Regions from separate parts of the Rahnella contaminans genome, predicted to be linked through region 2. Evidence: predicted binding sites of a transcription regulator. Region 2 holds the regulator's gene; the other holds the start of a gene.

Region 1 (4,826 bases), on a different contig from region 2:
GAGCGGGCTAAAACTCCCTGTCGTTTCCCTTGGCCTCTGGCACAATTTCGGGGATAACGCTCACTTTGAGAATGGCCGGAAGCTTATCCGCCACGCTTTCGACCACGGGATCACCCACTTTGACCTTGCCAATAACTACGGCCCGCCTCCGGGTTCTGCCGAGCAGCATTTTGGCCGTATTTTGCAGGAAGATTTGCTGCCGTATCGCGACGAGCTGATCATCTCTTCGAAAGCCGGTTACACCATGTGGGACGGCCCTTACGGCGACTGGGGATCGAAAAAATATCTGGTTGCCAGCCTGAATCAAAGCCTGAAACGCATGGGGCTGGATTACGTGGATGTCTTCTATCATCACCGCCCGGATCCGGACACACCGCTGGAAGAAACCATGGCGGCGCTGGATTTGATCGTACGTCAGGGCAAAGCGCTGTACGTCGGCTTATCCAATTATCCCGCTGCGCGCGCCAAAGAAGCCTTTGAGATCCTCAAACAGCTCGGTACGCCGTGCCTGATTCACCAGCCGAAATACTCGATGTTTGAACGTTGGGTTGAAGCCGATTTACTCGATACGCTGGCGGATTACGGCGTGGGCTCGATTGCCTTTTCGCCACTGGCGGGCGGCGTGCTGACGGACCGCTATCTGGCGGGCATTCCTGAAGATTCCCGCGCGGCCAGCGACAGTAAATTCCTGACCGCCGAACAGCTGACGGAAGAAAAACTGGCGAAAGTGCGTAAGCTGAATGACATTGCGCAGGCGCGCGGGCAGAAACTTTCCCAGATGGCACTGGCCTGGGTGCTGCGCGGCGATCGCGTGACGTCTGTGCTGATTGGCGCCAGCAAAACCGGGCAAATTGATGATGCGGTTGGCATGATGGCTAACCGTCATTTCAGCCCGGAAGAACTGGCGGCCATCGAAGCGATTTTAGTGTAAACGGTTACCCATCTGCTTAATAAACGCGCCTTTATGGAGTTTTCGTAAGGTTTCCGTTAAGGCGCGTAAATCAATCAAAACAGGATTGTAAGCAATAGAACCCGCCCCCTCTTCCCCTTATAACTGTCAGCATAAATTATAAGGAATCTGGGGCCGTCTATGATTAAGCCAATACTTCTCGGGACATTGCTGTTTGCTTTGCTGCCTGCCGCAGCGCCTGCTGTACAGGCCAGCAACTTTAGTCTCAATACACCCGGTCTTTCCATCAGCATTGGCGACCGTGACCGTCGCGGTTATTACTGGGATGGGTACGACTGGCGCAACCCGAGCTGGTGGAACAGTTACCGTGGTCACAATTATGGTCATCGTGGCCCGCGCGGGGATTACTGGGACGGCTACCGCTGGCGCGATCAGGGCTGGTGGAATCATCGCCATCCACCACGTCGTCCGATGCCGCCGCCGCGTTATTATCATGGCGACCACGGACGTCCGCATTATGACCACGGCCGCGGACCGGATCGCGGTCACGGACACGACCGGGATCACCGCGGCGGGCATGGCGATCATCGCCATTAATTCAGTGAATGACACAAACAAAAACGGGACAGCGCAAACTGTCCCGTTTTTTATGGCCTGAATCTTTCAGCCGGATATTATTTCAGCATACCGATCAGCAGATAAAGGTTGAGGCTGACGACAATCAGCACGATGATGCGCCCCGCCCACTGCACGGTTTTGGTATTCACCATTTCGCCCATCAGGCTGCGGTTACCGGTAAACGCCAGCAGCGGCAGCAACGCCAGCGCAATCCCGAAACTCAGCAGTACCTGGCTCATGACCAGAATTCGCGTGGCATCCAGCCCCATCAGAATCACGATAAAAGACGGCATCATAGTGACCGTACGGCGCACCCACAGCGGAATGTAGAATTTAACAAAGCCCTGCATCACCACCTGACCGGCCAGTGTACCCACCACGGTTGAGGATAAACCGGCAGCGACCAGGCTCAGGCCAAATGTCGTCGCAGCGGCGTGGCCGAGCAGCGGTTGCAGCGTCAGATAAGCTTCATCGAGTTCACTGATCCCGCTGTGTCCGCTGAAATGGAACGCAGCGGCGGCGGTCGCCATCATCGCCAGATTAACGAAACCGGCGATAGTCATCGCGATACCGACATCCAGTTTTGTCGCGGAATAACGCTGCTCTTTCGATGCCTTACCGCCTCGCTGAGTCAGCGAAGAGTGAAGATAAATGACGTGCGGCATGATGGTCGCGCCCAACACACCGGCGGCCAGATAGACGGAATCGCTGGTGGGCAGTGCAGGGATCAGCATGCCTTTGCCCAGCGCTACCATGCTTGGCTGAGAGAAAAACAGCTCGACAATATAGGCGGCGGCCACGAACAGCAACAAACCGGCGATAACCAGTTCCAGCGGTTTTTGCCCGCGTTTTTGCAGACCCAGGATAATAAAGGTGGCAATCCCGGTGAGCACGGCGCCCTGAAGCAGGGTAACCCCGAGAAGTAATTTGAAGCCGATCGCCGCACCGATAAACTCAGCGAGGTCGGTCGCCATCGCGATGATTTCTGCCTGCACCCAGTAAGCCCAGACGGCAGGACGCGGGAAACGGTCACGGATGTGTTCGGCGAGGTTTTTCCCGGTGGCAATACCCAGTTTGGCAGACAAGAGCTGGATCAGCATCGCCATGACATTGGCCCAGACCACCACCCACAGCAACTGATAACCATACGAGGCACCGGCCTGAATGTTAGTCGCAAAGTTGCCCGGATCGATGTAACCGATGGCGGCAATAAACGCCGGTCCCATCAGTGAAAGCTTCATCTTTCTGGCTGCGCGGCCTGTAGATTCGGCCCGGCTGTTCAGCATAGTCAGTTAACCCTTACGATTGTTACGCTTACATAAATCATAGCTAATTGATAATGATTATCAAGTGCATTTAGAATGATCTGAGTAATTACTTTGATAGGCAGTAGCGTAAGCGGCAAAGTGTGAACTGAGTGGTTAATCATTCTGTGAGCTTTCATAAAGACTTACAGAACGCTTTTTCCTAAAACAGACATTTACTGGCCAGATTCAGAACGCATTACGGCACATGATAAAACTAGCACAAGAATGCTAACTGTGCTTAGTTTTATTAACATCTTGATTTTTTGTGTGATAGGCCTCGATTTGTTGCAATTCGTGTCTGTAATTTCTATATTTGCAAGCGACTTCACGTTTTAAATGTACGCGTTACATAAAATGTCCGTCGAAATATAGCCTGCCTCTAATTTGGAGCACCCATGTCCCGAATATTGCACTTTGTATTAGCGTTGGCCGTTGTCGCTGCACTCGCTTTACTGGTGAGCCGTGACCGGAAGAATATCCGTTTACGTTTCATTGTTCAGCTGTTGGTCATCGAAGTCTTATTAGCCTATTTCTTCCTGAACTCTTCAATCGGTTTAGGTTTTGTGAAAGGCTTCTCAGACTTGTTTGAGAAATTATTAGGATTCGCTGCGGAAGGGACCGGCTTCGTATTTGGAGGCATGAGCGATAAAGGATTAGCGTTCTTCTTCTTGAAAGTCTTGTGTCCGATCGTGTTTATTTCCGCACTGATCGGTATTTTACAACACATTCGCGTACTGCCTTTCGTCATCCGTATCATCGGTACAGTCTTGTCGAAAATTAATGGCATGGGAAAACTGGAATCTTTCAACGCCATCAGCTCCCTGATTTTGGGTCAGTCAGAAAACTTTATCGCGTATAAAGATATTCTGGGCAAAATGTCTGAAAAACGTATGTACACCATGGCAGCCACAGCTATGTCGACCGTTTCGATGTCGATTGTGGGTGCGTACATGACCATGCTGGAACCGCGCTTCGTTGTTGCTGCGCTGGTGCTCAACATGTTCAGTACCTTCATCGTACTGTCGTTAATTAACCCTTATAAAGTTGATTCAGAAGAAGACCTGCAAATCGGTAACACGCACCAGGGTCAGAGCTTCTTTGAAATGCTGGGTGAATACATCCTGGCCGGTTTCAAAGTCGCGATCATCGTTGCAGCCATGTTGATTGGTTTCATCGCTCTGATTTCCTGCCTGAATGCGCTGTTCGATGTGGTGTTCGGTATCACCTTCCAGGGCGTGCTGGGTTATGTCTTCTATCCATTCGCATGGATGATGGGCGTGCCAAGTCACGAAGCGTTGCAGGTCGGCAGCATCATGGCAACCAAACTGGTTTCCAATGAATTCGTTGCGATGCTGGATCTGCAAAAAGTGGCGACCGAACTTTCACCACGCGGCGTGGGCATCTTGTCCGTGTTCCTGGTGTCTTTCGCCAACTTCTCGTCTATCGGTATCGTTGCCGGCGCTATCAAAGGCCTGAACGAACACCAGGGCAACGTAGTTTCACGCTTCGGCCTGAAACTGCTGTACGGCTCAACGCTGGTCAGCGTGTTGTCAGCTTCTATCGCGGGTCTGGTACTGGCGTAGTAAGTAGCAACAGAACGACAAAGAAAGGCGCTCCGGCGCCTTTTTTTATGCCTGCAATTCAGGGAACCGAAAGGGATATAGCAGAAAACAAAAAACCCGCCGAAGCGGGTTTCTTTAATATTTGGTGGAGATAAGCGGGATCGAACCGCTGACCTCTTGCATGCCATGCAAGCGCTCTCCCAGCTGAGCTATACCCCCACACGAGGTCGTCCACATTGTACTTCTTGTGTTCCCTTTTAAGGAACTCACCCATTCACTCTGGTAAGTAAGTTGGTGGAGATAAGCGGGATCGAACCGCTGACCTCTTGCATGCCATGCAAGCGCTCTCCCAGCTGAGCTATACCCCCAATTCGTGCCCGTAAAAACGGGTGAACGGGGCGCATAATATGAAACGTCGCTAACCCTGTC
Region 2 (4,826 bases):
GGCGATAACACTTAAAAAGATTGCCCGATAAACTTATTCACCAGTTAAGAAGGCGAGCTGAAACATATTCTCCGCCGCGCGAGTTTGCTATCATCTGCGTTATTATTGCCTGCAATGCAGAGCACTTCATTAAGAACAAGAGGTTAGGTAATCTTATGGCCGTAGTAGGTATCTTCTTTGGATCCGATACAGGTAACACCGAAAACATCGCGAAAATGATCCAGAAGCAATTGGGTAAAGATGTTGCAGAGGTGCATGACATTGCGAAGAGCAGCAAAGAGGATCTGGAAAAATTCGATATTTTGCTGATCGGTATTCCAACCTGGTATTACGGTGAAGCGCAGTGTGACTGGGACGACTTTTTCCCGACGCTGGAAGAGATAGATTTCGAAGGTAAGCTGGTTGCGCTGTTTGGCTGCGGCGACCAGGAAGACTATGCCGAATACTTCTGTGATGCGCTGGGTACTGTGCGTGACATCATCGAGCCACGCGGCGCGGTGATCGTGGGTCACTGGCCAACTGAAGGCTATCACTTCGAAGCTTCAAAAGGTCTGGCTGATGATAAGCACTTCATCGGGCTGGCAATTGACGAAGATCGTCAGCCGGAACTGACCAACGAACGTGTTGATGCATGGGTCAAACAGATCACAGAAGAACTGAGCCTTTCAGAAATTATTGGCTAAAAACCCTGTTGGCCCTGAGGATTTATTCTACAATTGAAGGGCCAAACTATTACTGAAATTAACAATTTAACCGCTACAAAATTGTAACTTTCGGTGGTATCAAGGTACACTGAGTTCATCTGTTTTTTCTATCGATCAAGTCGTTGCATTATTGAATGTGACAGGCATTTTGTGATCCTTATTAACAGGCTACGTTTTTGAGAATCGGCACACTTCCCTTAAACGAAGAATCCTTAAACGACAAATTTTTGTGCCGCCGATGCCACAGGCTGCATGCCTCAACTTGATTAGCACATAGTAACAGGACTGAATCCGCATGACTGACAACAACACCGCACTGAAGAAAGCCGGCTTAAAAGTCACGCTTCCGCGCCTCAAAATCCTGGAAGTGCTGCAAGCGCCGGAAGGTCATCACGTTAGTGCGGAAGATCTTTATAAGCAACTGATTGATATGGGCGAAGAAATTGGTCTGGCCACGGTTTACCGTGTTCTTAACCAGTTTGATGATGCCGGTATCGTCACCCGTCATAACTTCGAAGGCGGCAAGTCTGTTTTCGAACTGACTCAGCAACATCATCATGATCACCTGATCTGCCTTGATTGCGGCCGCGTTATTGAATTCCGCGACGAATACATTGAAGGCCGTCAGCGTGAGATTGCGAAGAAACACGGTATTAAACTGACCAACCACAGTCTGTATCTGTACGGACACTGTGAAGCGGGCGATTGCCGCGAAGATGAATCTTTGCACAATGACAAACCTGCGCAGTAATCTGCACGGTCAGTCCGAATAAATTAACCGCTGAAAGGCGGTTTTTTTATGTCTGTGTTCCAGGATGAGAGTTAAAACGCAAAACCCCGGCAAGCCGGGGTTTTGCGTTCTATGATGATGCTTGTTTCAGATCCCTGCTTTTAGTTAACCGGATTAGGTGCGTTACTGGCTTTGATTTCCTGCCAGATCTTGCCGCAATCCGCCGCATACGCCTGCCCGTCACCGGTCTTACGCGCCGTCAGACAGCGCTGGTAGTCCACCACGCGAACCGTTTCCTGTTCCGCAAATTTCTGGTGGGCTTTTTCCTGTTTGAGCTTGTTCAGCAATACCTGACAGGAGGCCAGTTTGTCCGGATTGCCTTCTGCCGAATTAATACACGCGCTGTATGCCTCACGCGTTTTAGAAATCTGAGCCTGATCCGCGGTTGGCGCACAACCTGCCAGCACAACGGAGGAAACCACAATCATCAGTAATTTTTTCATCGACATAGCGACCTCAGAAAATAGTGAATGGAGCGATAACGATGAATTTCACGTCTTTTTCATCCTGGAAAATGTTGCCGTACCCGCCGCCCCAGCTCGGGATATCCGAGTGGTTGTCGTACTGGGTGTAATGCAGTTTGAACAGCGTACCTTTCGCGCGCCCTTCCTGAATGGTGTACAGCGCATCAAGGCTCCAGGCACTTTCTTTCAGGCGCTGGCTCTGATCATAGATTGGATTGGTACTCGGTTTGGCATCCCACGCGTAAACATAAGAACCGCCCACTGCGAAGCCCGGCAGATCCCATTTCGCCAGATCGTAAAGTACGCCTGCGTACACCGCTTTTTCGCCGTTGGCGTTGAAGTCAGAACGGTTGTCCCACCACACATCAAGACGTCCGTTAGAAGAAGAATACGTCGGGGTCATGCGTTGTAAAAAATAACCCTGATTCCCCTCAGCTTTGACCATCGTCCCTTCCAGACGCCAGTTGAACTGGCCGGTGGTGTAACCGAAAGTCAGTGCCTGCAACCAGGCCAGACCGTCATACAGGCTGTTCGGATCGTTCTGGTTGCTGATACGATCTTCCGCACCATAGAACTGGTAGCTGGTGGTGAGCGGATTGCCCATCAGATCAATTTTGTACGACGCTTTGGCGAAGTACTGATCGACGTAACTTTCTGCCTGACCGAATGCCGCTTCCAGTACGAGATCATTTTTGAAGTCGTATTTCGCACCCAGCGAGTGGATATAGGAAACACCGGTTTTCTTGTCGTTCTGGCGGAAATCATCCATCTCCAGATGCCACGGCGATTTGTATTCATCTGCCCACATGTAGGAGAAACTCAGTTCGCCCGGATCGCCAAAATCATGTTTATACCCGGCTTCGGCACCGCGATAGGTACCCGGCATAAAGCTCCAGTGCGGGGCGATCAGCGTTTGTCCGGTGGGCTGAATGTAACCAGCATGGCCCCAGAATCCGCCGTATTTGAATTTACCGGCCGCTTTGTAGAGGCTGACGCCACCTTTATCGCCGGAATAGTCTTCGTCATACGCATGGTTTTTGGAGGAGAACGCGATTTCGTTCGGATGACCGCTGTCGCTGGCTTCGGCTAATTCGATCGCGGTAAATGCGGCGACGTCGATACCGAACATGTCCCAGGCATAGCCGGAAGAGAAATCAAGGTTCAGGTTGGCGGTCGCGTGCGAAAGGTTGGTGGCGTATTTATCGTAATCGGGGTTATTCACCGTGACTTTTGTGCCGTCAGGGCGGGTTTCTTCTTTGGTTTTGTTCAAATCTTTGCGGTCGCGTTCGCGCTGCCAGTAATACACACCGCCGGTCAGCGTCGAATCATCAATAAAGCCAGCCGCTCTGGCCTCTTCAGGGAACATCATTCCGCCGCCCAACAAAGTGCCAGCCAGCGTGTACATCACAGGTTTCAGGTAAGCCGATCCCCTGCCCCTGTTAAGGTGCTTGTGCATAGAAATTCCTCATTTTGACTAAAAAAACGTGCAAAACCCAAACGGGTATTAAAAGCGGCCGCCAGAGGCGTAACCGTATAAAGCAGGATTAAGAGTATTTTTCGCGACGCGAATTATCAATGGGTAATTAAACCCTGATAGCTGAAGTATGACAAAGTGCACATAAAGATGAAAAAGTGTAACAAACGAGGAATGCGAAGGTTTAAATCAGTGGACTCTGACAATCGATAACTAAAACAGATAATTAAGTAAAAACCGTATTGACTTAAACGTTTCAGCACTCTGATATTCGGAAAGGAAAGTCCTAAAAAGCAAACATGAAAAATGCATTAATTCGCGCTGAAAAAGAAAATTCCGTGAATTTCTGACGTAAAAAAACGCAGCCGGAGCTGCGTTTAACAATCGTTCATCGGTGACTTACGCGACGGGTTTTGATTCCCAGGTATCACGCAGGCCAACGGTACGGTTGAAGACCAGATTTTCAGCGCTGGAATAGTGGCTGTCAGCACAGAAGTAACCTTCACGTTCAAACTGCAGGCTGATTTCAGCCTGTGCAGCCACCAGAGAAGGCTCAACGAAACCGTGCGCGATCACCAGGGATTCCGGGTTGATCGTGGTCAGGAAATCTTCTGCCTGGCCAGGATTCGCGACGCTGAACAGACGGTCATACAGACGGAATTCCGCCGGTTTGCCTTCAGACGCAGAAACCCAGTGGATCACGCCTTTCACCTTGCGGCCATCGGCCGGATCTTTGCTCAGCGTTTCGATATCGTAAGAACAGAAGATCGTCGTCACATTGCCTTCGGCATCTTTTTCAATGCGTTCCGCTTTGATGACATACGCATTGCGCAGACGAACTTCTTTGCCCAGCACCAGACGTTTGTATTGCTTGTTCGCTTCTTCGCGGAAATCAGCCTGATCGATATAAATCTCACGGGTGAACGGCACTTCGCGCGTCCCCATCTCCGGTTTGCTCGGATGATTAGGCATTTTCACCATTTGCACATCTTCACCGGTAAAGTTCTCAATGATCACTTTAACCGGATTGATGACAGCCATGGCGCGCGGCGCATTTTCGTTCAGATCGTCACGGATACAAGATTCCAGCGCCATCATTTCGACATTGTTATCTTGCTTGGTCACGCCGATACGACGACAGAATTCACGGATAGACGCAGCAGTGTAACCACGGCGACGCAGACCGGAAACGGTCGGCATACGCGGGTCATCCCAGCCTTCGACGATCTTATCCGTCACCAGCAGGTTCAGCTTACGCTTGGACATGATGGAATATTCGAGATTCAGACGGGAGAACTCGTACTGACGCGGGTGGCAAGGGATGGTGATGTTATCGAGAACCCAGTCATACAGACGACGGTTGTCCTGGAATTCCAGCGTACACAACGAATGGG

What was found. The regulator Fur, encoded in region 2, represses iron uptake genes when iron is present. The targets are predictions, from matches to a motif close to ATAATAATGAGAACNACTATCAA.
Region 1: the regulator Fur is predicted to act here: its motif matches at 2,862-2,884, upstream of GW579_RS07950 (Nramp family divalent metal transporter).

What each region holds. Positions count from the first base shown of each region.
Region 1 covers NZ_JAADJS010000001.1:1,796,808-1,801,633, forward strand. Annotated here, with positions in the region: gene mgrA (L-glyceraldehyde 3-phosphate reductase) at 1-931, shown strand, start outside; gene GW579_RS07945 (DUF2502 domain-containing protein) at 1,091-1,507, shown strand; gene GW579_RS07950 (Nramp family divalent metal transporter) at 1,585-2,814, opposite strand; gene GW579_RS07955 (NupC/NupG family nucleoside CNT transporter) at 3,231-4,418, shown strand; tRNA gene GW579_RS07960 (tRNA-Ala) at 4,541-4,616, opposite strand; tRNA gene GW579_RS07965 (tRNA-Ala) at 4,690-4,765, opposite strand.
Region 2 covers NZ_JAADJS010000002.1:875,327-880,152, reverse strand. Annotated here, with positions in the region: gene fldA (flavodoxin FldA) at 156-683, shown strand; gene fur (ferric iron uptake transcriptional regulator) at 1,000-1,455, shown strand; gene chiQ (ChiQ/YbfN family lipoprotein) at 1,596-1,937, opposite strand; gene chiP (chitoporin ChiP) at 1,951-3,363, opposite strand; gene glnS (glutamine--tRNA ligase) at 3,832-4,826, opposite strand, start outside.